4 regions of the Micromonospora jinlongensis genome follow, and region 2 is predicted to be linked to each of the others. Evidence: riboswitches for the same ligand, from Rfam matches in the RefSeq annotation. Region 2 holds a riboswitch; each other region holds the start of a gene.

What was found. A riboswitch is a leader RNA that binds a small molecule or an ion and turns the genes downstream of it on or off. The one in region 2 is predicted to bind cobalamin.
Region 1: another riboswitch for cobalamin. It lies ahead of HNR22_RS01490 (CbtB domain-containing protein); the one in region 2 lies ahead of HNR22_RS20830 (ABC transporter substrate-binding protein).
Region 3: another riboswitch for cobalamin. It lies ahead of HNR22_RS07425 (acyl-CoA thioesterase); the one in region 2 lies ahead of HNR22_RS20830 (ABC transporter substrate-binding protein).
Region 4: another riboswitch for cobalamin. It lies ahead of HNR22_RS01535 (ribonucleoside-diphosphate reductase subunit alpha); the one in region 2 lies ahead of HNR22_RS20830 (ABC transporter substrate-binding protein).

The regions. Positions count from the first base shown of each region.
Region 1 is NZ_JACCHK010000001.1:469,485-476,754, reverse strand. It holds gene HNR22_RS01505 (ATP-binding cassette domain-containing protein) at 1-239, opposite strand, end outside; gene HNR22_RS01500 (ABC transporter substrate-binding protein) at 239-1,291, opposite strand; gene HNR22_RS01495 (ABC transporter permease) at 1,332-2,339, opposite strand; cobalamin riboswitch at 2,993-3,138, shown strand; gene HNR22_RS01490 (CbtB domain-containing protein) at 3,174-3,377, shown strand; gene HNR22_RS01485 (CbtA family protein) at 3,368-4,138, shown strand; gene HNR22_RS01480 (histidine phosphatase family protein) at 4,135-4,731, shown strand; gene HNR22_RS01475 (phosphotransferase) at 5,071-5,730, opposite strand; gene HNR22_RS01470 (GH92 family glycosyl hydrolase) at 5,825-7,270, opposite strand, start outside.
Region 2 is NZ_JACCHK010000001.1:4,663,494-4,670,763, forward strand. It holds gene HNR22_RS20820 (C39 family peptidase) at 1-561, opposite strand, end outside; gene HNR22_RS20825 (M14 family metallopeptidase) at 773-2,653, shown strand; cobalamin riboswitch at 2,797-2,919, shown strand; gene HNR22_RS20830 (ABC transporter substrate-binding protein) at 3,005-3,934, shown strand; gene HNR22_RS20835 (FecCD family ABC transporter permease) at 4,069-5,130, shown strand; gene HNR22_RS20840 (ABC transporter ATP-binding protein) at 5,202-6,056, shown strand; gene HNR22_RS20845 (VOC family protein) at 6,006-6,770, opposite strand; gene HNR22_RS20850 (ABC transporter permease) at 6,865-7,270, opposite strand, start outside.
Region 3 is NZ_JACCHK010000001.1:1,742,367-1,749,636, reverse strand. It holds gene HNR22_RS07430 (copper resistance protein CopC) at 1-1,953, opposite strand, end outside; cobalamin riboswitch at 2,085-2,299, shown strand; gene HNR22_RS07425 (acyl-CoA thioesterase) at 2,489-2,932, shown strand; gene HNR22_RS07420 (hypothetical protein) at 3,068-3,751, opposite strand; gene HNR22_RS07415 (helix-turn-helix domain-containing protein) at 4,286-5,497, shown strand; gene HNR22_RS07410 (hypothetical protein) at 5,834-6,013, shown strand; gene HNR22_RS31200 (hypothetical protein) at 6,010-6,306, shown strand; gene HNR22_RS07405 (ATP-binding cassette domain-containing protein) at 6,636-7,270, opposite strand, start outside.
Region 4 is NZ_JACCHK010000001.1:480,721-487,990, forward strand. It holds gene HNR22_RS01525 (alpha/beta hydrolase) at 1-606, opposite strand, end outside; gene HNR22_RS01530 (helix-turn-helix domain-containing protein) at 870-1,835, opposite strand; cobalamin riboswitch at 2,085-2,301, shown strand; gene HNR22_RS01535 (ribonucleoside-diphosphate reductase subunit alpha) at 2,494-4,830, shown strand; gene HNR22_RS01540 (ribonucleotide-diphosphate reductase subunit beta) at 4,887-5,882, shown strand; gene HNR22_RS01545 (MerR family transcriptional regulator) at 5,930-6,844, opposite strand; gene eno (phosphopyruvate hydratase) at 6,963-7,270, shown strand, end outside.

The DNA.
Region 1 (7,270 bases), 4.2 Mb from region 2:
CGGATCTCGCCCTCGTCGGGCGGGTGCACACCGGACAGTGTCTTGATGAGGGTGCTCTTCCCGGCACCGTTGTCGCCGATCAACGCGACGACCTCACCCCGGTGGACCGTGAAGTCGGCACCGCGCAGCGCCTCGACGTGCCCGAACCGCTTGACGATGCCACGGGCTTCGAGGACCGGCGGGTCGTCGGCGGTGGGTTGGCGGCCGCTGTCGGCGGTGGCCGTCGGGATCGTACCCATCACCGCACCGGGGGGTTGGCGCAGCTGGGCTCGAGCACCGCCTTGATCTCCGCGGAGTCGATGTTCTCCTTGGTGACGAACGTGACGCCGGTGTCGGCCGACGCCAGCGGCGCCTTGTCCCGCAGGTGCTTGACCATCTTGTCGACGCCGAAGTAGCCCATCTTGAACGGGTTCTGCACGACCAGCGCGGAGATCTGGCCGCTGCGTACGCCGGCGATCTCGTCCGGAGCGGCGTCCCACCCGATGATGACCACCTTGCCGGACTTGCCGGCCGCCTGGATGGCCTGCGCGGCGCCGAGCACACTCGGCTCGTTGGCCGCGAAGACGCCCGCGAGGTCGGGGTTGGCGGTGAGGATGTTCTCGGTGACGCGTCGTGCCTCGTTGACGTCACTGCGGCTGGGCTGCTGGCCGACCAGCTTCAGGTTCGGATACTGGGCGAGGCCGGCCTTGAAACCGTCGACCCGCTCGGTGTTGGTCTGCGACCCGGGCTGGAACTCGACCAGCGCCACCTCGTGGTTGCCGGGGCCGAGTTCGGTGGCGAGCAGCTTCGCCGCCTCGGTGGCCGACGCGCGGTTGTCGGTGGCGAACAGCGGCACGTTCGACGGCTGCGGGCTGGTGCCAGAGTCGATCATCGCAACCGGGATGTTCGCGGCGAGCGCCTTGTCGGTGGCGGGCGCCAACGCACTGGAGTCGGTGGCCGCGTAGACGATGCCGTCGACCTTCTTGGTGACGTAGTTCTGGATCAGGTTGACCTGACCCTCGACATCGGTTTCGGTGGTCACCCCGTCCCACTGGACGGTGACGTCACCCGCGCGTTGCGCGGCGCACTCGGCGCCCGCCTTCACCGTGTTCCAGTAGTCGGCCCCGACCGCCTTCGGGACCACAGCGAGCTTCAACGGCCCGCTCGCGTCCTTGGTCGCGCCGTCGCCTCCGTCCCGGACCTCGACCCCGCCGCAGGCGCTGAGCAGAGCGGTCGCCGCGGCCACGGCCAGAATCGCCTGCGCGCGCAGGAGTGGCCCGCGTGTCCGCCGGCTGGTGGTGGTGTGTGCCATGGTGTGTGTCCTTCCTCGTTCGGACTCTCGGAATGGCATGTCAACCCCGTGATTCCAGCCGCCGTCGGCGGTACTGGTCGAAGTAGACGGCGGCCCAGATGATCAGGCCGACGATCACCTGCTGGTAGTGGATGCTGATGTCGAGCAGGACGGCGCCGTTGCGGACCAGGGCGATGAGGAACGCGCCGATGATCGTCCCGACGATCCGGCCCTGACCTCCGAACAGGCTTGCCCCACCGATGACCGCGGCGGCGATGACGTCGAGCTCCAGCGAGATCCCGTAGTTCGGCTGGCCGGAGTTGACCCGCGAGGCCGCGATCATGCCGCCCAGCCCGACGAGCACACCCGCCAGCACGTACACGCCGGTCAGGTGCCGCCCGACCCGGATGCCCGACCGGCGTGCGGCCTCCAGATTGGAGCCCATCGCGTACGTGTACTGACCGAAGCGGGTCTGGGAGAGCAGGAAGGCGACACCGACGGCGACCAGTACGGTGATCACCACGGCGAACGGGATGCCGACGATCTCCCCGTTGCCGAGCAGTTGGAAGGATCGGGGCAGGCCGTAGACGCCGACCGCCCCGGTGATGATGAAGACGAGCCCGCGTCCGACGGACATCGTTCCCAGCGTCGCGATGAACGGTGGGATCCGAGCCACGGTCACCAGCAGCCCGTTGAGCAGCCCGGCCAGCGCGCCGACGCCGATCGCGACCGTTGTCGCCGCCCAGAGTGGAAAGCCGAGGTCGCGTACGACCATCGCCCCCGCCACGCCGGCGAGCGCGGCGACCGATCCCACGGAGAGGTCGATGCCCCTCGTGATGATGACCATCGTCTGCGCCGTGGCGATGATGGCGATCACCGCGGTCTGCGCCCCGATGTTGAAGAGGTTGTCCGCGGTCAGGAAGTAGGGGCTGGCGAAAGTCAACACGATGAACAGCACGACGAGCGCGGTGGCGGCGGTCAGCTCGGAGACGGCGTGGGAGATCCGTTCCCGGAACCAGTCGCTGGGCGTGCCGTGCTGCGTGCCGGTGGTTGCCTCGACGGTGCTCATCGTCGGCCCTGACCTCCCCAAGCGTGGCGCCGCACGCGACGGGAGAGCCGTCGGCGAGCGGAGCACCGGTGACCGGCCGAGCCTCCTCGGCAGGGAGAGACGGGCTCGGGCCCGCGCCACCCACGGAGATAGGTCGGATGTTTCCCTTGATCAGGCGTTACCATGCCATGCACGTGCGTGTGTTGCCAAGGTCTTGCGACCATGTTTTGTCGTCGTTACGCGAGCCCTCGGAGCCCTATGTCCGATCAGAACGGCATGACCTGTTGTCGATGGCCGCCCCGCGAGCCAACGCACCACAATCCGATTGTTATCGATAACATGCTATGTCTTCGACGCCCGCCGCGCTCGCCTCCTCACGAACCCAACCGGTGTACCGGGCGGCGAGCAGACAGACCGGCCGGTCCGAGCCAAGAATCAGCAGACCCGGGCCGAACAGTCGAGCGCGTGCTCGACAGCGGGCCGCGGGTCCGCCGTCGTCCAGGCCGCGCCGTTCACCCCGGCCACCAGCCCGGAGAGCTTCGCCGTCGCGTCGGGTTCGGCCGCGGCGAAGGATGCCCGCCGACGGCGGCCGGGTTTTGATCAGACGAATCGGGCGGCGCTGAAGCCTCGGGCGCCGGTGCCTCACCCGTTGCGGGGCCGGGTTGACCGCCTGCGGCGGCACCGATACCGTCGACCCACTATCTGCGGCGACGCGAGGGAAGCCGGTGTGATTCCGGCGCGGTCGCGCCACTGTGAGCGGTTCCCCCACCTCAAATGGGGCCCGTGAGCCAGGACGCTCGGTCGTCCGCAGCCTTGCGATGGGGACGCGTCATCCCCGGGGAGGTTCGTGATCATATGTCCAGCTCCACGTCCAGCCAGCCGTTGGTGAATCCCGCTGGCACCACGCGTCTTCTGTGGACGGTCCTGGCGACCGTCGTGGCGCTCACCCTGCTGGCCTACCTCGTCGCGTTCGACCAGGGTGCGGTGTCGCGCAGCGGTATGTACCTGCACGAGCTCATGCACGACGGCCGGCACCTGCTCGGTGTTCCGTGCCACTGAACGCCACCACCGCTCCCCCGTTCCTCGCCGTCCTCGTCCGCGGCCTGCTCGCCGGCCTGATCGCTGGCCTGCTCGCCGGGACGTTCGCCTACGTCGCCGGCGAACCGCACGTCGAGGCAGCCATCGCGATCGAGGAGGCGGCCTCGCACGCCGAACCCGCCGCTGGCGGGCACCAGCACGACGAGGCCCTGGTCACCCGGAGCGGCCAACGCGGCGGGCTGTTCCTGGCCACCGGCCTGTTCGGCGCCGCGATGGGCGGTCTGCTGGCCACGGCGTACGTCCTGCTGGCCCGTCGGCGGCGGACCGACGACGACGGGCGTTCCGGCCTGCTGCTGGCCGGTGCGGCGCTGCTCGGCGCGGTGATCGTGCCGTTCCTCAAGTACCCGGCGAACCCCCCGGCGGTCGGCGACCCGGCCACCATCAACCAACGCACCGTCACCTACCTGCTGATGGTGGTGCTCGGTCTGGTGGCCGTGTGGGCCGGCTCGCTGGGCTACCGGTCGGTCGGCGCGCAGGCACCACTGTGGCAACGCGTCGCCGCGGCCGTCGGCGGCTTTCTGCTGGTCACCGTCGCGTCCTACGTGGTGCTTCCCTCGTTCCAGGAAGTCCCCACCGACTTCCCCGCGACGCTGCTGTGGAACTTCCGACTGGCCTCCCTCGGCACCCAGGTGGTGCTCTGGACCGGGATCGGCCTGCTGTTCGCGGCCCTGATGCACCACGATCGACGCCGTCAGGCCGCCGCCGCCCTGCCCAGCACATGACCGTCACCAGCCTCCGGCTGGTCGCCCACGGTCACACCGCCGCCCTGCGTCGGGCCCGCTTCGGCGGGCCCGACGACGGTCTGGACGAGGGCGGTCTGCGCGCCACCCTCGCCCAGGCCCACGCGGATCCGGACCGGCGTGGGCACCTCGGCATGCACGACACCTGCCTGTGCAGCCCAGCGGCGGCGGCCCGGCAGACCGCCGCCGCCTTCGGTCTGCTGCCGACGATCGAGACGGCGTTGGCCGACTGCGACTACGGAGACTGGACCGGACGGTCGCTCGAAGAGATCGCCGGCACGCACCCGCAGGCCCTACACGACTGGTTGTCCACACCGAACTCGGCACCGCACGGCGGTGAGTCCGTCGCGGCCGTGCGGGATCGGGTCGGCAGTTGGCTGGACGAGCAGCACCGAGCCGGCGGGCGCGTCATCGCGGTCACCCACCCGCTGGTGATCCGGGTCGCGGTCGTGCACGCCCTCGGCCTGCCAATGGCGACGTACCGGCAGCTGGACGTGGAGCCGTTGGCGATCATCCGGCTCACCAGCCAGGGCACGCGCTGGCAACTCCGACTGTGCGCGCCGCGAGCAGGTTGAGGTCACGCCAACGGCGCGGGCCGCCGCGCCCAGGCGGCCGGCGGCCACGATGCCGACACCGGCGCCGACAGGTACCGGACCGGGAGGGTGCTGTTGGCGGCGGTGTCGCGCTGGGCGCGGAGCCGAGGTGGGTCGACTCCGCGATGGTGTGGTCATGAATCCAGGGCCCGCAGTGAGCTGAGCGGCGGGTGGACGGCCCGGAGAGCGATATACCTCAGAGGTATAGATATGACTCCGAGGTATGCCGCCTGAAAGCAATACACCGTCGCCGGGCCAGCGCGATGAGAGGCCCGGCGTCGCGCTGCTGCCGCGCCGCTGAGCCCGACCGGACGGTCTGCTTCAGCCCGCCCGAGTATGGACCAGTGCGGCGGCACGGCCCAGGGCGGACTTCTCGACGGCGGTCAGCGCCGGGTCGACCCGGCGCTGACCCACCGCACGCCGTAGTTGGCTGGCCCGGGGTGGCTGCGCGCGTCGCTGAAAGGCGTCGAGGCCGTCCCGGGCAAGATCGGCGAGCTGCGGGTCCGGGCTGACCGCCACGTCGGCGAGGATGAGAGCGGTCATGGCCACGTCCAGGTCTGCCGGTCCCTCGGCCGCGTTGCGCCAATCGATGACCACGGGCCCGCGCGAGGTCACCATGACGTTCTGTGGGTGCAGGTCGAGGTGCAGGACGCGGTCCGACGGGTCAACGCTGAACCGGGCCGGCAGGCTGTGGAGGCGGTCGAGCAGGCCCACGAGCAGGTCGGCGGCCGCGCCGATGGCGGTGCGTCCGGCCAGCATCGACGCCAGGAGAGTCTCGCCGTCGAGTCGTTCGAGCACCAGGTCGGGCCCTTGGGCGTCGTACACCACGGGCACCGGGTAGCCGGCGACCCCGACATACGCCATCAACGCCGCCTCGGGCGCGCTGTCCCCACCCTGCCGGTACCGGCGCAGCACCCGCGACTCGTCGAGCACGTAGACGTCGGCGTCGCGCCCCGAGGCGAGCAGCGCGTGATCGGCCATGGCAGACGACGCTAACAGTGGTTGCGCGACAAGCGCGTGGGGCGGGCCGTGATCACGGCCCGCCCCACCCTGCTGCGCTGTCCCCGGCTCAGTGCTAGCCGGTGACGGTGAACGGCCGGGACACCTTCGTCGCCGACTTCTCACCGCTCAGCGTGACGCTGGTCGCGCCCGCCTTCGCCGCACCCGGAACGCTGACCGTCGCGCCCGAGATGACACCGTCACCGTTCGCGCGCACCGTGCTGACCGCGAGGCCGTTCCCGACGGTGATCGTGACCGCCTCGTTCGGAACGAACCCGGAACCGTCGATGGCGATCGACGTACCACGCGGACCCGAGGTGGTCAGCAGTGCCACCCGCGGCTGGTAGCTCGGCGCCTGGGCCTGCCCGGTCACCTGGACGGTGGCCGTGGCCGGCGTCCGCGTCGACGCGCCCGTCGCGGTGACCGCGTACCGGCCGGGTTGTGCGTCACCGGAGGTCGGGACCGAGACGCGGACCGTGCCCGTCGCGGAGGCCGCGACCTTCGTGGTCCGGGCCGGGTCGGTGCCGACGCTGACGGTCACCTGCTCACCGGCGGCGAACCCACTGCCGTCGACGGTGACAGTGCCGCCGGTGGTGACGGGGCCAGCCGCCGACAGCGCGATCGTCGGCTGGGAACCGCCCCGCGCGACGGTCACGGTGAAGGCCTCGGTGCTGCTCGACAGCGTGTCCCACGCGGTGACGTGCACCGTGTAGGTGCCCTCCCGCGAGTAGGTGTGCTGACCGCTCATCGCACCGGACGCACCGATGGTGACGTCGTCCGGAGCCGTGCCGTCACCCCACTGGACGCGGGCACGGTAGCCGGTCGTGCCGGGAACGCCGCCGGTCACCGAGCCGAGGTTCGCCGCGAGGGCCTGGCCGGCGTTCGCCGTCTGGTCCTTCGGGGCGACAGTGGCCAGCGCGGGGGCCGGCGTGCCGTCGTTGGCGACGGCGAACACGTGGATCCGGCCCGCCGAGCGAGGGTCACCGGTCTGCGTCGGCAGGGTCACCGACACCAGCGTCTTGCCCGCCGGAATCTGGTACGGCGCGGTCGCGAACAGGAACGGCTGGGCGCCGTCCCGGCTCGTGCCGTGCAGCCGGTACGCCGTCCGGGCAACGATGATGTTGCCGTAGGACGGGCTGGCGTTGGCGTTGCCGCCCAGCGTCCAGTCGCTCATCTGGATCGGGACGCTGGCCGTGCTGCCGTCACTGAAGTTCGCCGTGCCGGTGGTGCTCTGGTTGCCCTGCGTTCCGGCGCCGATGAAGGAGATGCTCTTCGCGTCCTCCGGCAGGTCGAGCAGGACCGTCGCACCGTTGCCGGTGGCGTTGTCCGGCTGCCCGGCCGGGATCATCGGCAGCGTGAACTGCAACGCGGTCCCCGGGACCTGCTGCCGCTGCCCCTGCGTCGCACCGCCCGCCGCCAGGGCGGCCCGCGAGTACGCCCACGACTTGGCGTCGCAGTCCGCCGCGAGGACTCCCTCGTCGCCGACGCAGACGGTGTCGAACGCGGCGGTGAGGCCGGACGT
Region 2 (7,270 bases):
GTACGACCGCAGCAGCACCCCGGCGGTGGCGTCGTCGATGCTGAAGGTGTCGGTCCAGATCGTCGACCAGGGGTCACCCTGCCGGTTGACGCTGGTCCGCTTGATGTCGGTGTCGCCGGACGCCCAGCGACCCATCACGTACCACGGGGTCTGGTCGCCGCTGGTGTAGCTGCCCTGCATCTCCACCTGGATCCAGGTGCCGGCGGGGGTTTCCGCGTTCCAGGAGGCGATCAACTCGCTGGCGTCGAACCCGATCCGGGTCACCGGCGAGGTCCAGGTGCCGTATTCCCAGGTGCGGGTGGTGCCGGTGTGCGGGTCGGCGTACTCGGTGGTGCCGGCCGGACGGGCGAGGGTGAGGCCCGCTCGGGCGCCGGGCACCACGCGGGTGCCGGACCGGCTGCCCCGGTGCCAGTCGGCGGGCCCGGACCAGTCCTGGAAGGTGATCTGCTCGTCGTGGGTGGCGGCGGGCGGGCGGGCCGCCGTCGCGGGCGCGCTGGTGGCGAGCAGGGTGAGCGCGGTGACGCCGGCGAGGGCGGCCGCGTGCAGGCGGGATCTGGCCATGGGTGCTCCGCGGTGTCGAGAGGGGCATCGTCGTTGGTCAGTTTTCCGCTTGGAGGGAAGTTTCGCCAGATGTTCCTGAGTGGAAAATCATTGCCGCCGGGATGATCGGCTCGGGATGGACAAGGCAGCGAAGGATATTGATATGACCATGTGACAGGTGGTGAAGTGTCCTTCACCAAGCGGGATCTCCCGCTCATCGAGGAGGTAGTCCATGGCCCTCCGCACGCCCATCCCTCTCCGCCGCGTCCTGGTGCTCGCCGTCGTCACCGGGCTGGGCATCGTCACCGTCGCCGCTGGTCCGGTCGCCGCCCGACCCGCACCGGACCGGTCCACCGAGCCGGCCGCCGCCAGCTACCGGGTGCTCGGGCCCCGGACCCTCGCCGACCGCAACGCGGTGGCCCGTACCGGAGCCGCCATCGACTACTCGGAACACGGCGTGCTGCACATCTCGGCGACCGCGGGTGAGGCCGCCGCGATCGGCAAGCTCGGCTTCCGGCTGGAACCGCTGGCGCCGCCACCCAACGCCGAGCGCGGCGCCGGCGAGATCGGCACGATGGCCTTCCCGCCCGCCGACTCCAACTACCACGACTACGCGGAACTGACCGCCGTCGTGAACCAGGTCGTCGCCGACCATCCGGCGATCGCCCGCAAGATCAGCATCGGTTCGTCGTACGAGGGCCGCGACCTTATGGCGGTGAAGATCTCCGACAACGTCGGCACCGACGAGAACGAACCCGAGATCCTGTTCAACTCCCAACAGCACGCCCGTGAGCACCTGACCGTCGAGATGGCGATCTACCTGCTCAACCTGTTCACCGACAGCTACGGCTCCGACTCCCGGATCACCAACATCGTCAACGGTCGGGAGATCTGGATCGTGCCGACGGTCAACCCGGACGGCAGCGAGTACGACATCGCCACCGGGTCGTACCGGTCCTGGCGCAAGAACCGGCAGCCCAACAGTGGTTCGTCCAACGTCGGCACCGACCTGAACCGCAACTGGGGCTACAACTGGGGTTGCTGCGGCGGCTCGTCCGGCTCCACCTCGTCGGAGACCTACCGGGGGCCGTCGGCGTTCTCCGCCCCGGAAACGCAGGCGTTGCGCAACTTCGTCAACGGTCGGGTGGTCGGTGGCGTGCAGCAGATCAAGGCCAACATCGACTTCCACACGTATTCGCAGCTGGTGCTCTGGCCGTACGGCTACACGACGGCGAACACCGCGACGGGCATGAACGCGGACCAGTACAACACCTTCGCCACCATCGGCCAGCAGATGGCGGCGACCAACAACTACACCCCGGAACAGTCCAGCGACCTCTACATCACCGACGGGGACAGCCTGGACTGGATGTGGGCCACCCACAACATCTGGGCGTACACCTTCGAGATGTACCCGGGCTCGTCCGGCGGCGGCGGCTTCTACCCGCCCGACGAGGTGATCCCCGCGCAGACCAGCCGCAACCGCGAGGCCGTGCTGCTGCTCAGCGAGTACGCCGACTGCCCGTACCGGGCCATCGGCAAGCAGGCGCAGTACTGCGGCAGCGGTGGTGGCGGCACCACGGTCTGGTCGGACACCTTCGAGACCGCCACCGGCTGGACCATCAACCCGTCCGGCACCGACACCGCCACCGTCGGCGCGTTCGAGCGGGGCGCCGCCCAGGCGACCACGTCCTCCGGCGCCAAGCAGCTCACCCCGTACGCCGGATCCAACGACCTGGTCACCGGCCGGCTCGCCGGCTCGGCGGCGGGTGACTACGACCTCGACGGCGGCGTGACCAGTGCCCGGTCCCCGGCGGTGACCCTGCCGTCGTCCGGCACACTGAATCTCTCGCTGGCCTGGTATCTGGCGCACGGCTCGAACGCCTCGTCGGCGGACTACCTGCGGGTGAGTGTCGTGCACAACGGCGGCACCACCGCGCTGCTCACCCAGGCCGGCGCGGCGACCAACCGCAACGGGAGTTGGGCGGTTGCCAACCTCAACCTCACCCCGTACGCCGGGCAGTCGGTCCGCATCCTCGTCGAGGCGGCGGATGCCTCCGGCGCCAGCCTGGTCGAGGCGGCTGTGGACAACGTCACCATCACGTCCTCCTGATCGGGTGGGGTCCCGCTCCGCCCCGGCGGGGCCCCACCACCCGCTCCCGAGCCTCCAGATACGGGACATATCCCTACTGTGTCGCGGTTCCGATCGTCCGGCACCGATCGCCCCTTGATCGATCCGGCACGTCCCGGCGGTGCGCTACCGTCTTACCGACCAGTCCGCAGCGAAGCCGGTGCTAAACCCGGCGCTGTCCCGCAACTGTGATGCCCCACCCGACGGTGGGGACGAGCCAGGTCGCCTGCGGATCGGTCGCGATACGCGCTCTCGAGGAAGGGCGCCTCGTGGGCGGGCGTACGAAAGTCCCTGTCGGCGAAGCACCACACTCCTCGACCGACAGGAGGCCCCATGTTCAGACGTACCCCTCGGCTCTTCGCCGCGACCCTCGCGGTCGCCGCGCTAGCCCTCGGCGCCTGCGCCGAGAAGGCCGACGACAAGCCGACCACCGGCACCGCGGCCGCCGCGTACCCGGTCACGGTCGGCACGCTCACCCTCGACAAGCGCCCCGAGAAGATCGTCGCGCTGTCGCCGACCGCCACCGAGATGCTCTTCGCGATCGGTGCCGGCCCGCAGGTGACCGCCGTCGACGACCAGTCCAACTACCCGGCCGACGCTCCCAAGAGCGACCTCTCCGCCTTCCAGCCGAACGCCGAGGCGATCGCCGGTAAGAACCCCGACCTGGTGGTGCTCTCCGACGACCGCAACAAGATCGTCGAGCAGCTCGGCAAGCTGAAGATCCCGGTGTACCAGACCCCGGCGGCCACCACGCTCGACGACACGTACCGGCAGATCACCGAACTGGGCACGCTGACCGGGCACGCCGACCAGGCCACCGACGTCGCCAGCCGGATGAAGGACGACATCGCCAAGCTGGTCAAGGACCTGCCGCAGCGCGCCGAGAAGCTCACCTACTACCACGAGCTGGGCCCCGAGCTGTACAGCGCGACCAGCAAGACCTTCATCGGCACGCTCTACAGCCAGGTCGGTCTGACCAACATCGCCGACCCCGCCGACGCGGACGGTAAGAACGCCGGCTACCCGCAGCTGTCCCAGGAGTTCATCGTCAAGGCCAACCCGGACTTCGTCTTCCTGGCCGACTCCAAGTGCTGCCAGCAGAACGCCGACTCGGTCAAGGCGCGCAGCGGCTGGGCCGGGCTCACCGCGGTGAAGAACAACCAGGTCATCGCACTGGACGACGACGTCGCCTCCCGCTGGGGGCCGCGGGTCGTGGACCTGCTCCGGGTCATCATCGACGCGGTCGCCAGGGTGCCCGCGTGACCGTCGTCCGTCGGTGAGCGAGGAGTGAGCCGGGTTTGCGAGCCCCGCAGTCGCGAACGAAAGACGGCTCGGTGACCGGGCCGCTTCCCGCGGCCCGGTCCGCCGGACCGCCGTCCGCGTCGCGGCCCGCTGGGCTGCCGTCAACAGCCCGGCCCGCCGGGCTGCGCAAGCGATGGCTGGTCGCCGGGGTGTTCGCGGTGCTCGTCGCGCTCGTCGCCGGGGTGTCGCTCGGCCCGGTCAGCCTGCCCGCCGGCAGCGTCGCGGCCGAGCTGCTCAACCTGATCCCGGGGGTGCACCTCGACAGCGGCCTCTCCGAGCGAGAGATCGCGATCGTCACCGAGCTGCGGTTGCCCCGAGTGGTGCTGGGCCTGCTGGTCGGCGGGCTGCTCGCCCTCGCCGGTGGCTGCTACCAGGGCGTGTTCCGCAACCCGCTCGCCGACCCGTACCTCCTGGGCGTGGCCGCTGGCGCCGGCCTCGCGGTCACCGCGGCGATCGCCCTCGGCGGTGCCGGCCGGCAAGGTGCGATCTCCGGGCTGCCGATGACCATCCCGTTGGCCGCGTTCGCCGGTTCACTGCTCGCCGTCACGATGACCTACGTGCTCGGCGCGGCCGGCGGGCGCGGCGGCTCACCGGCGATGCTGATCCTGGCCGGAGTGGCGGTCTCCGCGTTCCTCTCCGCCGGGCAGACGTACCTGCTGCAACGACACTCCGACAGCATCCAACCGGTCTACTCCTGGCTGCTCGGCCGGCTGGCCACCGCCGGCTGGCACGACGTGCTGCTGGTGCTGCCGTACGCCGCTCTGACCACGGTGGTGGTGCTGCTGCACCGCCGCGAGCTGGACGTCCTCGCGGTCGGTGACGACGAGGCGAGAAGTCTGGGCCTGCACCCGCAACGCACCCGCTACCTGTTGATCGCCGCAGCCTCCCTGGGCACCGCCGCGGCGGTCTCCGCGACCGGCCTGATCGGCTTCGTCGGCATCATCGTGCCGCACACCGTCCGGCTGCTCGCCGGGTCGAGCTACCGGGCGATCCTGCCGCTGTCACTGCTGTTCGGCGGTGCGTTCCTGGCGCTGACCGACGTGGTGGCCCGCACCGTCGCCGCTCCGTCCGAGGTGCCGATCGGGGTGGTGACCGCCCTGCTGGGCGGCCCGTTCTTCGTGATCGTGCTGCGGACCGCCCGACGGGTGCTCACGTGAGCCGCGAGCCCGCCGCCGGCCCGTCCGGCGGTCTTCCGTCCGGGGGTCTTCCGTCCGGGAGTCTTTCGTCCGTGGGTGGCGACGGCGGTGTGCCGGCCGTCGAGGTGCGCGGGCTGCACGTCGACCTCGGCGGCACACCGATCCTGACCGGCGTCGACCTCACCGTCGCCGTCGGCGAGTGGGTCACCGTGATCGGCCCGAACGGCGCCGGCAAGTCCACCCTGTTGCGCGCCGTCGGCGGCCTGCTGCCCGCGCCGGGGGTGATCACCCTGTTCGGTACGGCGAGCACCGCGCTGCGCCGCCGGGACCGCGCCCGGGTGGTGGCCACCGTGGCACAGTCGCCGGTGGTGCCGCCCGGCATGTCGGTGCTGGACTACGTGCTGCTCGGCCGCACCCCGTACATCCCCACACTGGGGCGGGAGTCGACCGCCGACCTCGACGCCGTGCACGAGGTGCTCGGCCGGTTGGACCTCACCGGCTTCCACCGCCGTGAGCTGGCCACCCTCTCCGGAGGCGAACGACAGCGGGTGTTCCTCGCCCGGGCGCTCGCCCAGGGCGCGACGCTGCTGCTGCTCGACGAGCCGACCAGCGCACTCGACATCGGGCACCAGCAGGAGGTGCTGGAACTGGTCGACCAGTTGCGCCGCGAGCACGGCCTGACCGTCCTCGCCACGATGCACGACCTCTCCCTCGCCGGCGAGTACGCCGACCGGATGGTGATGCTCGCCAGCGGTCAGGTGGTGGCCGCCGGAACCCCGTCCGAGGTGCTGACCGAGCACCTGCTGGCGACCCACTACCGGGCCAGCGTCCGGGTGGTCCCCGGCACCCACGGCCCACTGGTGGTCCCGGTCCGCCCCCGCGCGAGGTCGTCCAGGTCAGGGGCCGAGGTCGATGACGGAGAAGAGGGCACCCTGGGGGTCGCGTAGGGCTGCGAACCGGCCCGCCGGGATGTCCCGGGGCGGGACCAGGATCGTTCCGCCCAGCTCGGCGGCGCGGGCCGCGGCGGCGTCCGCGTCGGTCACCGCGAAGTACACCGTCCAGTACGCGGGCAGGTCGGCCGGGAAGTCGTCGGCCAGCGGCGGCATCATCCCGGCGACGATCTGCGTCCCGAGCCGCCAGCCGGTGTACGTCATGGGGCCCACCGCCTGGTCGTCCGGCTGCCAGCCGAAGACCAGCTCGTAGAAGACCTTCGCGCCCTCGGGGTCGGGAGTGACCAGTTCGTTCCAGCTCATCGCGCCCGGCACGTTGAACACTTCGGCGCCGGCCATGGCCAGCGGCTGCCAGACGCTGAACGTGGCGCCGGCCGGGTCGGCGAAGACCGCCATCCAGCCCCGGTCGAAGACCTCGAACGGCGGCACGACGACCTGCCCGCCGGCCCGTTCGACCCGGCCGGCGACCAGTTCCGCGTCGTCGGTGGCCAGGTACGTCGACCAGATCGGCACCTGGTCCGGGATCGCCGGTGGCCCGGCCCCGGCCACCGGCTTGCCGTCGAGCAGGAAGACCGTGTAGCCGCCCGCCTCGGGCTCCGGTGTCACCCGGCCGGTCCAGCCGAACAGCTCCGGGTAGAAGCGCCGCGCCTCGGTCAGGTCCGGGGTGGCCAGGTCGGCCCAGCAGGGCGTACCCGGCGGGACGGTGCTCACGTCAAGACCCCTCTCGGCCCGGGTGGTCACGGCGACCCCCTGCCGGAATCCTGGCACCGTCCCGCCGCGGCCCGGGGCGGAAACGGACGAATCGTCAGCTGAACCGGCGACCCTCGTCCCGTCGGTACGCCCAGCCGGCGAGCGCCGCGAGCAGCACCACCCAGACGCCGAGCATGATCATCGCCAGCGGCTCGACGCGGTATTTGCCGACCGCCGACCACATCAGCTCGGCCGCGCCCCGGGTGGGCAGGAACGGCGCGATCGTCTCGATGAACCCCGGTGCGTCACCGGGCGCGGAGAGCAGGCCGCCACCGAATGCGAGCGGCAGGAAGACGACCTGCGCCACGACGATCGCCGCCTTGCTGGGCAGCGAGTAGCCGATCGCGAGGCCCATCAGCGTGAACGGCACCGAGACGACGGCCACGGTGCCGATGGTCAGCAGTAGGGCCGGCAGGGTGATCTGGGCCGCGGTCAGCGTCGCGCCGATCACCACGACCGGG
Region 3 (7,270 bases), 2.9 Mb from region 2:
CAGCCAGAACTTGACCGACCCGTCGACCAGCTCCAGCTCGGGGTGGACGTGCACGTACCCGAGGTCGCCCTCCCGGACGACGACCAGGTGCCCGTACGCGCCGAGGTACCGCTCCAGCGCGGGTGCGTTGACCTGGAAGTGCATCGGCGCCGTCACTCCCACCGTCGGGGTGCCGTTCATCGACACCGCGTACGGCCCGGCCGTCGCCTGGGCCTGCACCGGCGGCAGCGCGGTCGGGGTGTGCGCGCCGGGCACGGTGTGGTCGACGCCCAGCACGAGAGGGACCTGTGTGCCGTTGGTCGCGGTGACGGAGAAGTCCGCGTAGACGCGGTAGCCGCCGGGCCGGGCCAGCGTCACCGGGACGCTCCAGGTGCCGTCGGGCGCCATCGTCGGGTGCAGGTGCTGGTAGCCGGACAGGTCGCGGCCCACCACGATCAGGTGCAACGGCTTGTCGTGTACGACAGCGAAACGCGTCGCCGGCTGCCGGTCGGTCCCGACGATGCGGAAACGGTAGTCCGCGCGTACACCAAGCGGTTGGGACCGCTCCAACGGTTGCAGGGCGTACCCACCGGCGCTGACCGTCGTCCCGGTCGCCAGCGTGTCGCCCGTTGCGCCGTCACCGCGATGCGTGTGCGGCCCGGTGCCCGCCGGGTGTTGGTGCCCGTCGGTCGCGGACTCCGCCTGCCCCGGGGCAGGCGGACCACCCGCGGCCTGTCGGGCGGTGCCGCCCGTCGGGCTCTCGTCGCCGGTCCCGACGCGAGCCAACCCGAACCCGGCCAGCAGGGCGATCACCAGCCCACCGACGAGCAGCGCCAGATGGGTGTTGCTCAGCCGGGACCCGGGTGTCACGGCGGCGAGGTCCGCGTCGGGCCTCGGGTCGGGGTCGACCGTCGGCGCGCCGTCCGTGGTGGCGGAGGCCTTCGCCGCCTGATCGGTCGCCGTCGAATCGACTGCGACGCCCGTGCGGGCCGTGACGACCGCGTTGCTCTTGCGTGCCGCCGGCACGGTGGTGGGTCGCCGCTTGTCGCCCGTGGTCTGCGCCACGGTCGCCGCGCCGACCGTGCCACCGTTGGCCCTGCCACTGCTGGCCCTGGCACCGCTGGCCTTGCCGCCGCTGGCCTTGCCCGCGGCGGCCTTGTTCGTGGTACGGGCACCGCCGCCGCGTCGACCGGAGGTCGCCGACGAGGTACGGCCCCGGCCGGTGGCTCTGCCTGTGGAAGCCGATCGGCGACGCCAGAAGAAGAACCCGGCCACCGCCCCGACCGCCACCGCCAAGCCGGCCCAGGCCAGTGCTCCGGGGCCGCTTTCATCGCTCGACCCGGTCGGCGGGGCCGCCGCAGCCGCGGACGGCGGGGCCGCCGACTCGACTGCGGTGGTCGGAACCGCTGAGCCCTGCCCAGATGATCCGTGCTGCTCGGTGGCGGCCACCAGCGCCGGGTCCGGCTGCGTCGACGGCGCACTCCACCCCTGCGGCGCTGCCGTCACCCGCCCGTTGTAGCGGAAGGTCAACGTGCCCCGCACGGTGTCGCCGTCCGAGGCGACCGACAGGTAGCTCACCGAGTACTGGCCCTTGGCCGGCAGGTGGGAGACGGGCACCACCACGGGGAACCCCGTCGTGTACTCCCGTGGCTCGAACTGTCCGTTGACCAGGAAGTACTCCCGCACCGGCTTGTCCAGCGGCTTCGGCTCCCCGTACGACCAGCCGTTGTCGACCCGGACGCCGCCCGGTGCGGTGATCGTGAAGAACGCGTTGGCGGCGGCCTTCTCGGTGAAGTAGAGCCGCACCGACGTCAACGGCTCGTTCACCGTGGCGCCGCTCGCTGGCGTGGACATGGCGAGAGTCCCGTGAGCTGCGGCGGGTTGGGCGGACGCGAGGAGGGCGACCGCCGAGGCGAGGAGGAGCGCGAGGAGGCCCGAGACCACCCGCCCGCAAGTCTGAGGGAGACGACGCATTTGAATATCCTCACCGCCGTGAGACTTTTTTCAAGAGGTGGCGATCTTTTTCCTCAGATGGCAAAAGTTGACGATGAGGACGCCGTGCCGCCGCAGCACGCCGCGCCGAATGGACGGAATCCCTGGCCAGCTATGCTGCCGACGGCGCTGGTTCGCCCCGTCGTGACCGACTGGGCGTCGTAAGAGGGAACCCGGTGGAAATCCGGGGCTGCCCCGCAGCGGTGAGTGGGAACGACCGCCGTCATCAGCACTGGGCCAGCAGGCCTGGGAAGCGACGGCCAGTAGGGGACCGGCGCGACCGGTCAGGCCCGCGAGTCCGAAGACCTGCCGGCGCCGCGTACACAACCGTGTGCGCTGCCGTCGGCCTCGCGGGTGGGCTGAGCGGGTGACGGGCCGTGCGTGTGGCGCGTCCTCGTCAGCGTGTGCCCGCGACCCGGCGGTGTGGTTTCCCGAGGGACGGACTACCGCTGTGCACGACACCACCACGATCGCCGGCCGAGCGCCGTCGGCGTCGCACCTGACCCTGTCGCAGATCATGGACCAGCACCACACCAACCTGATGGGTACGGTGCACGGCGGCCGGATCCTCAACCTCATTGACTCCGTCGCCGGTGTGGTCGCCGCCCGGCACTCCGACGGGCCGGCGGTGACCGCCGCCATCGACGAGACCGCGTTCCTGCGCGCGGTACGGGTCGGCGACGTCGTGCACGTCGACGCCCGGATCACCTGGGCCGGCCGCAGCTCGATGGAGGTGGCCGTCAAGGTGACCGCCGACCGGTGGGACCGTGCGGTGCCGCCCACCGACGTGGCCACCGCCCACCTGGTCATGGTCGCCATCGACGACGACGGTCAGCCCCGTACGGTGCCGCCGCTGCTGCCGGAGACCGACGGGGACCGGCGTCGGTACCGGGAGGCGGAGATCCGTCGGGAGCACCGGCTGGCGCTACGGCGCGCGCTGCTCGACGGCGCCGACGGCTGAGAAGCGCTCGGTCCGTCCGTCGCGGCGCTGGCCAGTCCGAGGAGCAGCCCACCCCCCAGGAGGGCGGGTCGGCGGCAGACGGGATGGCAAGGTCAGCGGGGTGGGGTTGGACCCACAGCACGGTCGCCGCCGCGATTATCGGTCCCACCGATCGGCGTAGGGTAGGACAAGCAGCCGGATGTAGTCGTGTAATTCGATCGACGCGTCGTGCTCCCGCAGTACGGCCGGCGCGTGTCGTAGCACCCACAGCGACAGCGTCGGGCACCACGTGTCCTCGTTGTGCCAACTCGACCAAGGGAGCGCATCGCCCAGCAGGTCGTCCATCCACTCATCCACGGCTGTGACCAGCCGCCGCCGCGCCACCGCGTCGACCAGCAACTCTGCCCAGATAGCCAACCACGGGGCGAGCTTGGTGGTGGCCTCGGCGAGGAGTGTTAGGGCCTCATGGGCGGGCACCTTTGCATCGGGCTCGACCAGGACGTGCAGCCACCAGGCGTCCACGAATTCCCGCAGGGCGTCCTGTTGTCCGGTGGGCCACTCCTGCCAGCGGCCGGCGGTGAACAACAGCCCAAGGCTCTCCATCCCGGCCATTGGCTCTACGCGGCCCGCCACGAGGCTCTGGGTCAGTTGGGGCAGGATCCGGCGCAGCAGCGGGCCGGGGTAGTGCCAGTCTGTGGTCCAGTACGTGCGGCGGAGCAGGTCGTCGTCAAGCGGCACGTCCGGGGTCTTGAGCAGTGCCAGTTCCTCCGCGCTGCCCCAGTGACACTCGCAGTTGGACTCCTGCCGGTGGGCCGTCATGCCCTGGAACGTGGCGGCCACACCCGCCAGCGCCCTATCCAGGCGGCCGCTTACATCAGTCCGATCAGGGATCATGGCGAATCCGCCTTCGAGGACTCCGGAGGCGTATCACCTGCCGAAGAGAAGGATCTTAGAGCCATACGAACCCCGCGCGTGCCTGGGGTCAAGGAGGCTTGGGCTGGGTGACCAACTGGGTGACGACGGGTGCGGGCAGCGCCGGACGTCCATGGACTCTGGTGGACCGTTGAGACAGCTCAGCCCTGCTGCTTTGATGACGGCTATCAGACTGTCGACAGCAACAGTGACAGCACTGGCCTCGAACGAGGACCGCCGCGGACGGCGAAGTGCGGATCGCCGCCCGAGGTCGCGTGCGAAGACGGATGTCGCCGCACGAAGCGCCCCGAACTTACAAGCGAGGAGGCCAGGGCTTTGGGCGTCGGCGTGGAAGGCGACGCGCGGCGTGTGAGGGGTTATGAGGCGGCAGGCAGGCCGGTAGCGTTGGGTGGCGGCGGCCTGGGCGCCGACGGTGCGTCCCGCGCTATGAGGAGGTCCGGGATGGATTTCTTGCCGGAGTTGACTTTCGGACAGCGGTTGAAGGTCTACCGGGAGCGGTCCGGGAAGACCCGTGCGGTGCTCGGGGGGTTGGTCGGGCGCAGCGCCGAGTGGGTCAAGGCAGTGGAGACCGATCGCATCTTGCCGCCGCGCATTCACATGCTGGATCGCATCGCGCGTGCTCTCAAGGTCGACGTGTCTGCCTTGGCCGGGGAGTTGAGCGCCCGGTCTGCTGTCGTCAACGGGCCGGAGCATCCGGCGCTGGCGTCCGTCCGTGACGCCGTGAACCGCTTCGCGATTTCTGACGAGGCTTCCCCGGAGTCGTTGACGAGCCTGAGGGAGCGGCTTGCGATGGCGTGGCGGGCGCGTCATCAGGCGTCGGATCACCGCACGGTGTTGGGCGGGTTGTTGCCGGGGATGCTGCGCGACGTGCAGCGCGCCGCGTTGGCGTACGAGGGTGATGAGCGTCGGCAGGCTCAGGCCCTGTTGGCCGAGACGTTCGGGCTGACGCAGATGTTTCTTGCCTACCAACCCGCCGCCGAGTTGTTGTGGCGGGTCGCGGACCGAGCGATGGTGGCGGCACAGGAGTCCGGCGACCCGGAGGCGCTGGCGTGCGCGGGATGGTTCCTGTGCCAGGTACATCGGGATGCCGGTGACTGGGACACCGCGATGGCGGTGACCCTGGACCTCCTGTCGGCGCTGGAGCCGCGCACCGCCGACGGCAACACGAACCTCCTGGCGCTTTGGGGTGCGTTGAACTTCGAGGCTGCCTACACCGCCGCCCGCGCTGGTGAGGAAGGTCGAGCCTGGCGGTACTGGGACCGCGCGGACCGGGTGGCGCAGCGCCTGCCGCAGGGCTTCTATCAGCCGCAGACATCGTTCTCACAGGTCATCATGGGCGCTCATGCGGTGACCGTGGCGGTGGAGTTGCAGAAGTCAGGTGAGGCGGTGCGACAGGCACGCCGTCATGATTCCGCGGCGATCCCGTCGAGGCCGCGCCGGGCACGCCATCTCATCGAGGTCGCACGGGCGCACTACGGCAAGGACGACAAGGAAGCGGCCGTGATGACCCTCCGGCAGGCGTACGAATCGGCCCCGGAGACGATCCGCTTCAACGGGTACGCCCGCCAGATCACCTTGGACCTGCTCGACGGCCCGCGTTCCGCCCGTGACGACGCCCGTGACCTTGCGATCAAGGTCGGGCTGCTCTCGTGATCCAGGGGTAGAAACCTTACCCATTCCGCTCCACGACCCACCGTAGCTTCTTGCTCACGGGATGCGGCGGGCGGTGCGGGTATCGCCTGGTCGCCGCGTCCCCTTCAGCTTCGAGGGCAGGAAGCCGTCCTCGTGCTCGAACGAGGGAGGGGCCGTGCGGCGCGTCTCGTATGACGAATACCTCTCGGCCACCGCGCTGACTCTCGCCCGCAGGCATCGGCCGGTGTGGTCGTGGCAACTCTGGCGGCATATCTGCCGCTGCGGAGCCGACCTACCCTGCCGTGCCCGGCACCGGATACCGATCAATCGTGGCCATTGGCCACAGGAGGGTGAGCAGTGAGTAGCGGGCAGCAGGAGGCGATCATCGCGTCGCACGTCCGAGGGCTGGACGGCATGTGCAGCGGCTGCCGGGCGTGGTGGGCGCGGCTCACGCCATACCCGTGCTGGCAGGTCGAATGGGCGACCAGCCGGCAGGCACGGGCGATCACCGTTCGCTTCCTGACGGATGTGCGGTGACCGTCCACGGCCCGGTCATGCCGATCTGGAGCTGCGGTGGCTGCGGCCTGCCCTGGCCCTGCCTGACCCGGAAGCGCGAGCTGCGGGCGGAGTATGCGGATGCTCCCGTGTCGCTGGCACTCTACCTCGGGTCCTACCTCGTTCAGGCGACCGAGGACATGCCTTGGACCCCGGCCGGCGTGCTGCACCGCCGGTTTCTCGGATGGACCAGGGAGGCCAGGCTGTCGAAGCCAGCAGTACAGCAGCGAAGTACAGCAACGCTGCCAACCGAACCGAGCCGGGAGGCGCGCTAGCAGGCCGTCTGACCTCGCATCAAGCTCAAGCCGACCGGGTTGACGAGAGTTCACACCGAAGAGGTCGTTGTGCAGGAGTCAAGTTGTCCACTTCGATCGACTACGCCCCCCGAAATTGGCTAACAAACCCAATTTCGGATGGGCTGTGCGGGTGACGGGCCGTACGTGCGAAGCGGGGGCGTGTCCTCGTCAGCGTGTGCCCGCGACCGGTGGTGTGGTTTCCGAGGACGGACTACCGCTGTGCACGACACCATCACGCTCGCGGGTTTTCAATCCGCGCTCAAGGTCGACCCGGATCGGCGCCGCGCGCCAGCGCGTCGGTAGAAGACTCAGGTCACGGCCGATGCCGTTCCGACCAGGTCGACGACCCGGTCGGCCCAGCGGTTCAGCAGGATCTCATCGTGGGTGACGATCAGGACTCCGGCGCGCTGCGCCCGCTGGTAGTCGCGGATGACGGCGGCGACGTGCGCCTGGGTCGAGGCGTCGAGCATCGCCGTGGCCTCGTCGCAGAGCAGGTAGTCGGGGCGGTGTACGAGCGCCCGGGCGAGGCAGGCCCGTTGCAGTTGCCCGTCGGACACCGCGTGTGGCCGCCGGCCGCGCAGGTCCGGGGTGAGGCCGACGAGTTCGGCGAGTTCGGCTACCCGCTCGCGGACCGCCGGCTCGGGCGTTCGGATCGCGCGCAGCGGTTCGGCGATCAGGTCGTCGAGGCTCAGCCGGGGATCGGCGGCGGCGCGAGGGCTCTGGAAGAGCACGGCGACGCGGGTCCGCAGGTCGACCGGCACGGCGTAGCGCACACCGCCGACCGGGGTGCCGTCGATGCTGACCCGGCCGCCCTCGGGGCGGCGCAGGAGCGCCAGGACCCGGACCAGTGTCGACTTGCCGCAGCCGGACGGGCCGCGAAGGCCGACCGTCTCGCCCCGGTCGATGCGCAGCGTGACGCCGTCGAGCACGACCTGCCGGCCGT
Region 4 (7,270 bases), 4.2 Mb from region 2:
CAGCAGCGGCGCCCGGTTGTCATTGTGGTAGTCGACCCAGGTGTCCTGGTGCCCAGGCTGGAAGTTCGCCAGCACGCTGCCCCAGAGGATGCCGCCGTTGGCCGGGATGGCATAGCGCTGCCACAGCGCCCGGCCCTCCTCCTCGGTGAACGTGTTGGTGAAGGCGTACTGCCACTCCTCGAACGTCAGCGGCACCACCCTGTGCCGATTCGCCGGGTTCTTCAGCACCGGGAACGTCGACTTCACCTGCGACAGTGGCACCACCCGCACGCCCTCGGTCGGCGCTGAGTTCATCGCGACGCCGGCCGCGCCGAAGCCGTGGTCGAGCAGGATCTGCGTGAACGCGCCACCGGCCGAGTGCCCGATGATGATCGGCGGTGAGTTCAGCCCACGGAGCACACTCTCGTAGTGGCCGATGATCTGCGGCACCGTGGAGTGCAGGATCGGTGTGGGATCGGTGTTCAGGGCCTCCACCTCGACCTCGTAACCGGGGTAGGCGGGCGCGATGACCCGGAAGCCCTTGCTCTCGTAGTGGGTGATCCAGTTCTCCCAGCTGCGTGGGGTGACCCAGAATCCGTGGACGAGCATGATCGTGTCGGGTGCCATGTCAGGCGTCCTTCCAGAAAGAATGTCGAGCAGGTCGCGGCCGAGTTGGTCCCTGTGCGTGTCGGTGGGCCGTGCGGCGCCCCGGGGTAAACCAGCAGACGGGCGTTCTTGATGCGGGCGGCGGATGCCTGCCCGCCCACCGCGAAGGGGACGACCTGGTCGTCGTCGCCTCCCTCACCTTCGCCCCGGACGGTGCGAATCTAACCTCGGCGCTTCGATTTCTGACCGGCTCTGTGTGCACGAACGTTGTCCACAGCGCACGATCAGGACGGCGGCGTCTCCTCGCACGAGCGGCGCCACTGAGCGGGTGAGAAGCCGTAGCGGGCCTTGAACCGTCGGGTGAAGTGCGTCGAGTCCCGGAAGCCCCAACGGCGTGCGATCACGGCGACCGGCAGATGCCGCTTGTCTGGCCGACGCAGATCGTGCCACACGCTCTGGAGCCGTTCGCTGATGATCCACTGCTCGAGACTGATGTCGGCGTCCGCGCAGACCTTGTAGAGGTGTCGCAGGGAGATGTTGTGTGCCGCGGCGATGCGGCCGGGCGTGAGGTCGGGGTCGGCCAGGTGATGGCGGACGTACGTGCGGACGCGGGTGAGGATGGTCTCGGCGAGCACCTGCCTCGCGAGCCGTTCCGTGCGGTCGGCGGATGCCAGCAGCGCCCGGGTCAACTCGATGCTGGTGGTGGTGACGATCGCCGCCGTCGGGTCGGCCGTGATCCGCGCCGGATTCCTGGTGAGGTTCGTGATGTGGTCGGTGACCATGCGGTACAGCGGGCTGGCTCGCAGTCGGTGGATGGCGTGCCGGATGACGTCGATCGGCAGTCCGAGCTGGTCACTGGGAATCTGGATGCAGCCGGCCGCTCCGTCGCCGGACCAGGAGTAGTCGTACGGCGCTGACAGGTCGACGGCGAGGAGCTCGCCCGGCGGAACCACCTGTAGGTGCTTGTGCTGATCGAGGTGGCCGTGGGCGCGTTGCTGCACGGACAGGGCGACGACCGGCATCGCGTCCTGTCTGGCGAGTTTGGCCGTACGCAGCAGGCGGATGCCGGAGGAACGGCTGATGAAGATGTTGCTGTTGCCGAGGTCCCACAGTTCCATCCGGCAGAAGATGTCGCCGTCGGGATCCTCATGGATGACGTGACAGGGCGCCGACGCGTGCAGCATCGCCGTCCTGATGGCCTCGATACGATCCGGAAGCGGTATGACGGCGGTGTCGAGAACGTACGGCATGATTCCGCTTCCACTGTCGGAGCGCCTGAGTCCCCGAGGATAGGCGGAGCAGGGTCGAGCACGGTACCCCCCGAGTCGTCTCCCCGAGGCGCGCCCGAGTGCGGTCACCCCGGTGCCTGGCTGACGGGCGCAACCACGAATCCGCCGCTGAACGGCGTGCCGACACCCGGCCGTGACGGTCGTCACCGGACCGCCGCCGACACGCCCGGGGTCGACATGTGGGGTGTGACAACGCCTGCATCCCTATATATGGTGTCGAGCGCAGCTGGTTCGACCGCTCATCCGGTGTGGTCGAGGCAAGAGGGAACCCGGTGGAAATCCGGGACTGTCCCGCAGCGGTGAGTGGGAACGACCGCCGTCATCAGCACTGGGCCACCAAGCGGCCTGGGAAGCGACGGCCAGTAGGAGACCGGCCAGCCCGGTCGTGCCCACGAGTCCGAAGACCTGCCAGCGCGCCGCGTACCCGCACCCGGGTGGGCGGCGGTCCGAGGCCGCGTGGGACGGCTGACGCCACCTGACCCACGCCGTGCCGGCGTGGCGTCCGTCGGTGTCTGTCTCCTCGCGTCCGGACCACCAGGTCTCGAACTCCGAGGAGCGAGTGGTGACAGTCACCGAGGCAGTCCCGGTCAGCGGCGACGCGACAGTGCGCCGGACGCCGATGCAGGTCCGCAAGCGCGACGGCGCCACCGAACCCGTGGACGTGAACAAGATCGTCCGGGCGGTCGAGCGGTGGGCCGACGACCTGACCGACGTCGACCCGATGCGCGTCGCCACCCGCACCATCAGCGGCCTGTACGACGGCGCGACGACGGCCGAGCTGGACCGGTTGTCCATCCAGACCGCGGCCGAGATGATCGGCGAGGAGCCGCAGTACTCGCGCCTCGCCGCCCGGCTGCTGGCCGGTTACGTCGACAAGGAGGTGCGTCGGCAGGGAATCACCTCGTTCAGCGCGGCGATCCGGGTCGGCCACGCCGAGGGCCTGATCGGAGACGACACCGCCGCGTTCGTCGCCGCACACGCCGCGATGCTCGACGCCGCCGTCGATCCGGACGGCGACCGGCGATTCGAGTACTTCGGCCTGCGTACGGTGGCCGACCGGTACCTGCTGCGCCACCCCACCAGCAGGCTGGTGCTGGAGACCCCGCAGTACTGGCTGCTGCGGGTGGCCTGTGGTCTGTCCACCACGCCCGACGAGGCGACCGGGTTCTACCGGCTGATGTCCAGCCTGGCCTACCTGCCCAGCTCGCCGACCCTGTTCAACTCCGGCACCCGGCACACCCAGATGTCCTCCTGCTATCTGGTCGACTCCCCGCTCGACGAGCTGGACTCGATCTACCAGCGGTACGCCCAGGTCGCGAACCTGTCCAAGTTCGCCGGTGGCATCGGTATCGCGTACTCCCGGGTGCGGTCCCGGGGCGCGCTGATCCGCGGTACCAACGGGCAGTCCAACGGGATCGTGCCGTGGCTGCGCACGCTGGACGCGAGCGTCGCCGCGGTCAACCAGGGTGGCCGGCGCAAGGGCGCGGCCTGCGTCTACCTGGAGCCGTGGCACCCGGACATCGAGGAGTTCCTGCAACTGCGCGACAACACCGGCGAGGACGCCCGACGTACCCACAACCTCAACCTGGCCAACTGGATCCCGGACGAGTTCATGCGCCGGGTCGAGGCCGACGAGCTGTGGTCGCTGTTCGACCCGCACGAGGTGCCCGAGCTGCCCGACCTGTGGGGGGAGCGGTTCGACGCCGCGTACCGCGAGGCCGAGGCGCAGGGCCGGTACGTGCGGCAGGTCCCGGCGCGGGAGCTGTACGGGAAGATGATGCGGACCCTGGCCCAGACCGGCAACGGGTGGATGACCTTCAAGGACGCCGCCAACCGGTTGTGCAACCAGACCGCCGAGCCGGGCAACGTGGTGCACCTGTCCAACCTCTGCACCGAGATCGTGGAGGTGTCCAGCGACGTCGAGACGGCCGTGTGCAACCTCGGTTCGGTGAACCTCGCCGCCCACCTCACCGACGGTGGCATCGACTGGGAGCGGCTGCGCGCCACGGTCCGTACCGCGGTGACGTTCCTGGACCGGGTCATCGACATCAACTACTACCCGACCTCGCAGGCGGCGGCGAGCAACCCCCGCTGGCGGCCGGTCGGGCTCGGGCTGATGGGCCTCCAGGACGTCTTCTTCGCGCTGCGGCTGCCCTTCGACTCGCCGGCCGCGCGGGAGCTGTCCACCCGGATCAGCGAGGAGCTGTACCTGACCGCGCTGGAGACCTCCGCCGACCTGGCCCGCGACTTCGGCGCGCATCCGGCGTATCCGCAGACCCGGGCCGCGCGGGGCCAGCTCCAGCCCGACCTGTGGGGCGTCGAGGGTACGCAGACCGCACGGTGGGACGCGCTGCGCGAGCGGGTCGAGGCGTACGGGCTGCGCAACTCGTTGCTGGTGGCGGTAGCCCCGACCGCGACCATCGCCTCGATCGCCGGGTGCTACGAGTGCATCGAGCCGCAGGTGTCCAACCTGTTCAAGCGCGAGACCCTGTCGGGGGAGTTCCTCCAGGTCAACACCGCTCTGGTACGCGAGCTGAAGGCCCGTGGTCTGTGGACCGACCGGATCCGGTCGGCCATCAAGCGGGCCGAGGGGTCCGTGCAGGACATCGCCGAGCTGCCGGCCGGCGTACGGGAGTTGTTCCGCACCGCGTGGGAGCTGCCGCAGCGCGCCCTGATCGACCTGGCCGCGGCCCGTGCCCCGTTCATCGACCAGTCCCAGTCGCTGAACCTGTTCCTGGCCGCACCGACCATCGGCAAGCTGTCCTCGATGTACCTGTACGCCTGGAAGGCCGGGCTGAAGACCACCTACTACCTGCGCTCCCGCCCAGCAACGCGGATCCAGCAGGCCACCGTCAGCGCCGTCGCGCCCGTCGCCGTCGTCGCCCCGGTGGTGGCCGACGCGGAGGCGCTGGCCTGCTCGTTGGAGAACCCCGAGTCGTGCGAGGCCTGCCAGTGACCGCCGACACCGCCACCGCCGCTACCGCCGACACCGCCGAAACGAGGACCACGCACATGCTGCTCGACCCCGGGATGGACCTCACCCTCCGCCCGATGCGCTACCCGCACTTCTTCGACCGGTTCCGCGACGCCATCCGTAACACCTGGACGGTCGAGGAGGTGGATCTGCACGCCGACCTCGCCGACCTGGACAAGCTGTCGCCGGCCGAGCGGCACCTGGTCAGCCGTCTGGTGGCGTTCTTCGCCACCGGCGACACGATCGTCGCGAACAACCTGGTGCTCAACCTGTACCAGCACGTCAACAGCCCCGAGGGCCGCCTCTACCTGTCCCGGCAGCTGTTCGAGGAGGCCGTGCACGTCCAGTTCTACCTCAACCTGCTCGACACGTACGTGCCCGATGAGACCGAGCGCTTCGAGGCCTTCGCCGCCATCGAGAACATCCCCTCGATCCGTCGCAAGGCCGAGTTCTGTTTCCGCTGGATCGACTCCCTGAACGACCTGCGGGAGCTGCGGTCCCGGGAGGACCGACGGACGTTCCTGCTCAACCTGATCTGCTTCGCCGCCTGCATCGAGGGGCTGTTCTTCTACGGCGCGTTCGCGTACGTCTACTTCCTGCGCTCCCGTGGGCTGCTGCACGGCCTGGCCTCCGGCACCAACTGGGTGTTCCGGGACGAGTCGATGCACATGGCGTTCGCGTTCGACGTGGTCGACACCGTCCGCGCCGAGGAGCCGGACCTGTTCGACGACGACCTCGCCGACCAGGTTCGGCGGATGCTCACCGAGGCCGTCGAGTGTGAGGTGCAGTTCGCCGAGGACCTGTTGGGCCACGGTGTGCCCGGCCTGATCCTGGAAGACATGCGGGAGTACCTCCAGCACGTCGCGGACCGTCGCCTCGCCCAGCTCGGCATCGCCCCGCACTACGGGTCAACCAACCCGTTCGCCTTCATGGAGTTGCAGGACGTGCAGGAGCTGTCCAACTTCTTCGAGCGGCGCGTCTCGGCGTACCAGGTCGGGGTGAGCGGCACCGTCGCCTTTGACGACGACTTTTAGGGCCTGTGTCGAAGTCCTCGGTCGAGCCGAGGACTTCGACACAGGCCCTAGGCGGCAACCGATCCGGGGGCCTGGCGTCGCTTGGTGAGCCACCGCATCACGTGCAGGGGGTGCGACGCCGGGTCCGGAATCGGGTGGAAGACGTGTTCGACCTCGCCGTCGGCGATGATCAGCGTCAACCGCTCGTAGAGCGTCATGTCACCGGCGGCGCGGGTCGGCAGACGCAGCGCGTCGGCCAGCGTCAGCCTCGGGTCGGGGATCAGCGGGTAGGGCAACCGCAGCCGGTGCGCGAGTTCCCGCTGGTATCCGGTCGACTGCGCGGACAGGCCGTACACCCGGGCGGCGCCGGCCGCACGGAGTTCCGCGTGGTGGTCGCGGAACCAGGCGGCCTGCTCGGTGCTGCCCCGGGCGCCATGGACCTCCAGCAGCCCGTTGGGCAGGTCGACGCCCGGCCGCCCGGTCAGTGGGTACACGAAGATGACGGTGCGCCCGTCGCCGAGCGCACCCAGATCGACCGGGCGGCCGTCGGTGCCGTAGAAGGACAGGGATGGCAGGCTGGTGCCGACCAGCGCGGCGGGGTCGGTGCCGGCCGCCGCGCTGCCGGGCACGACCTGGGACGCGGCTGCGTCGAGGCGGGCGTCCAGCGCGTCCCGCTGGGCGGTCAGTTTGCCGATCCGCTCCTGCAGGCCGGTGATGCTGCTGCGGTACGTGGCCACCGCCGCCGCGCACACGTCGGCGTCGTCGGCTCCACCGGCGATCGACTCGACGAACGGGCGGGTCTCCTCGACGGTGAGGCCGAGCGCCATCAACTCGCGGATCTGTGCCACCAGCCGCACCGCGATCGCGTCGTACTCCCGGTAGCCGTTGCCCAACCTCCGGGGCACGACCAGCCCGGCCGACTCGTAGTACCGCAAGGCCCGGACCGTCGTCCCGGTCCGTCGTGCCAGCTCACCCACCCGCATCCCGCGACCCTAAACCCGCACCCTGGGGTACGGGTCAACGTGTCGATCGTCGCGGTGCCAGGACCGCCGTTTCCTGCCAGTCTGGCGGCGAAAAGGCATCGTGAGCAGGGAGTGTGTGATGACGGCAATCAGTCGGGTGCGTGGTCGGCAGATTCTCGACAGCAGGGGCAACCCGACCGTGGAGGCCGACGTGGTCCTCACGGACGGATCGACCGGGCGGGCGGCCGTGCCCTCCGGGGCGTCGACGGGGGCGAACGAGGCGGTCGAGCTGCGCGACGGGGACCGCAAGCGCTTCCACGGCAAGGGCGTCACGACGGCGGTCGGCGCGGTGAACGGTGAGATCGCCGACGCGGTGACCGGGCTCGACGCGGAGGACCAGGCCCTGATCGACGAGACGATGATCGCGCTCGACGGGTCGAAGGACAA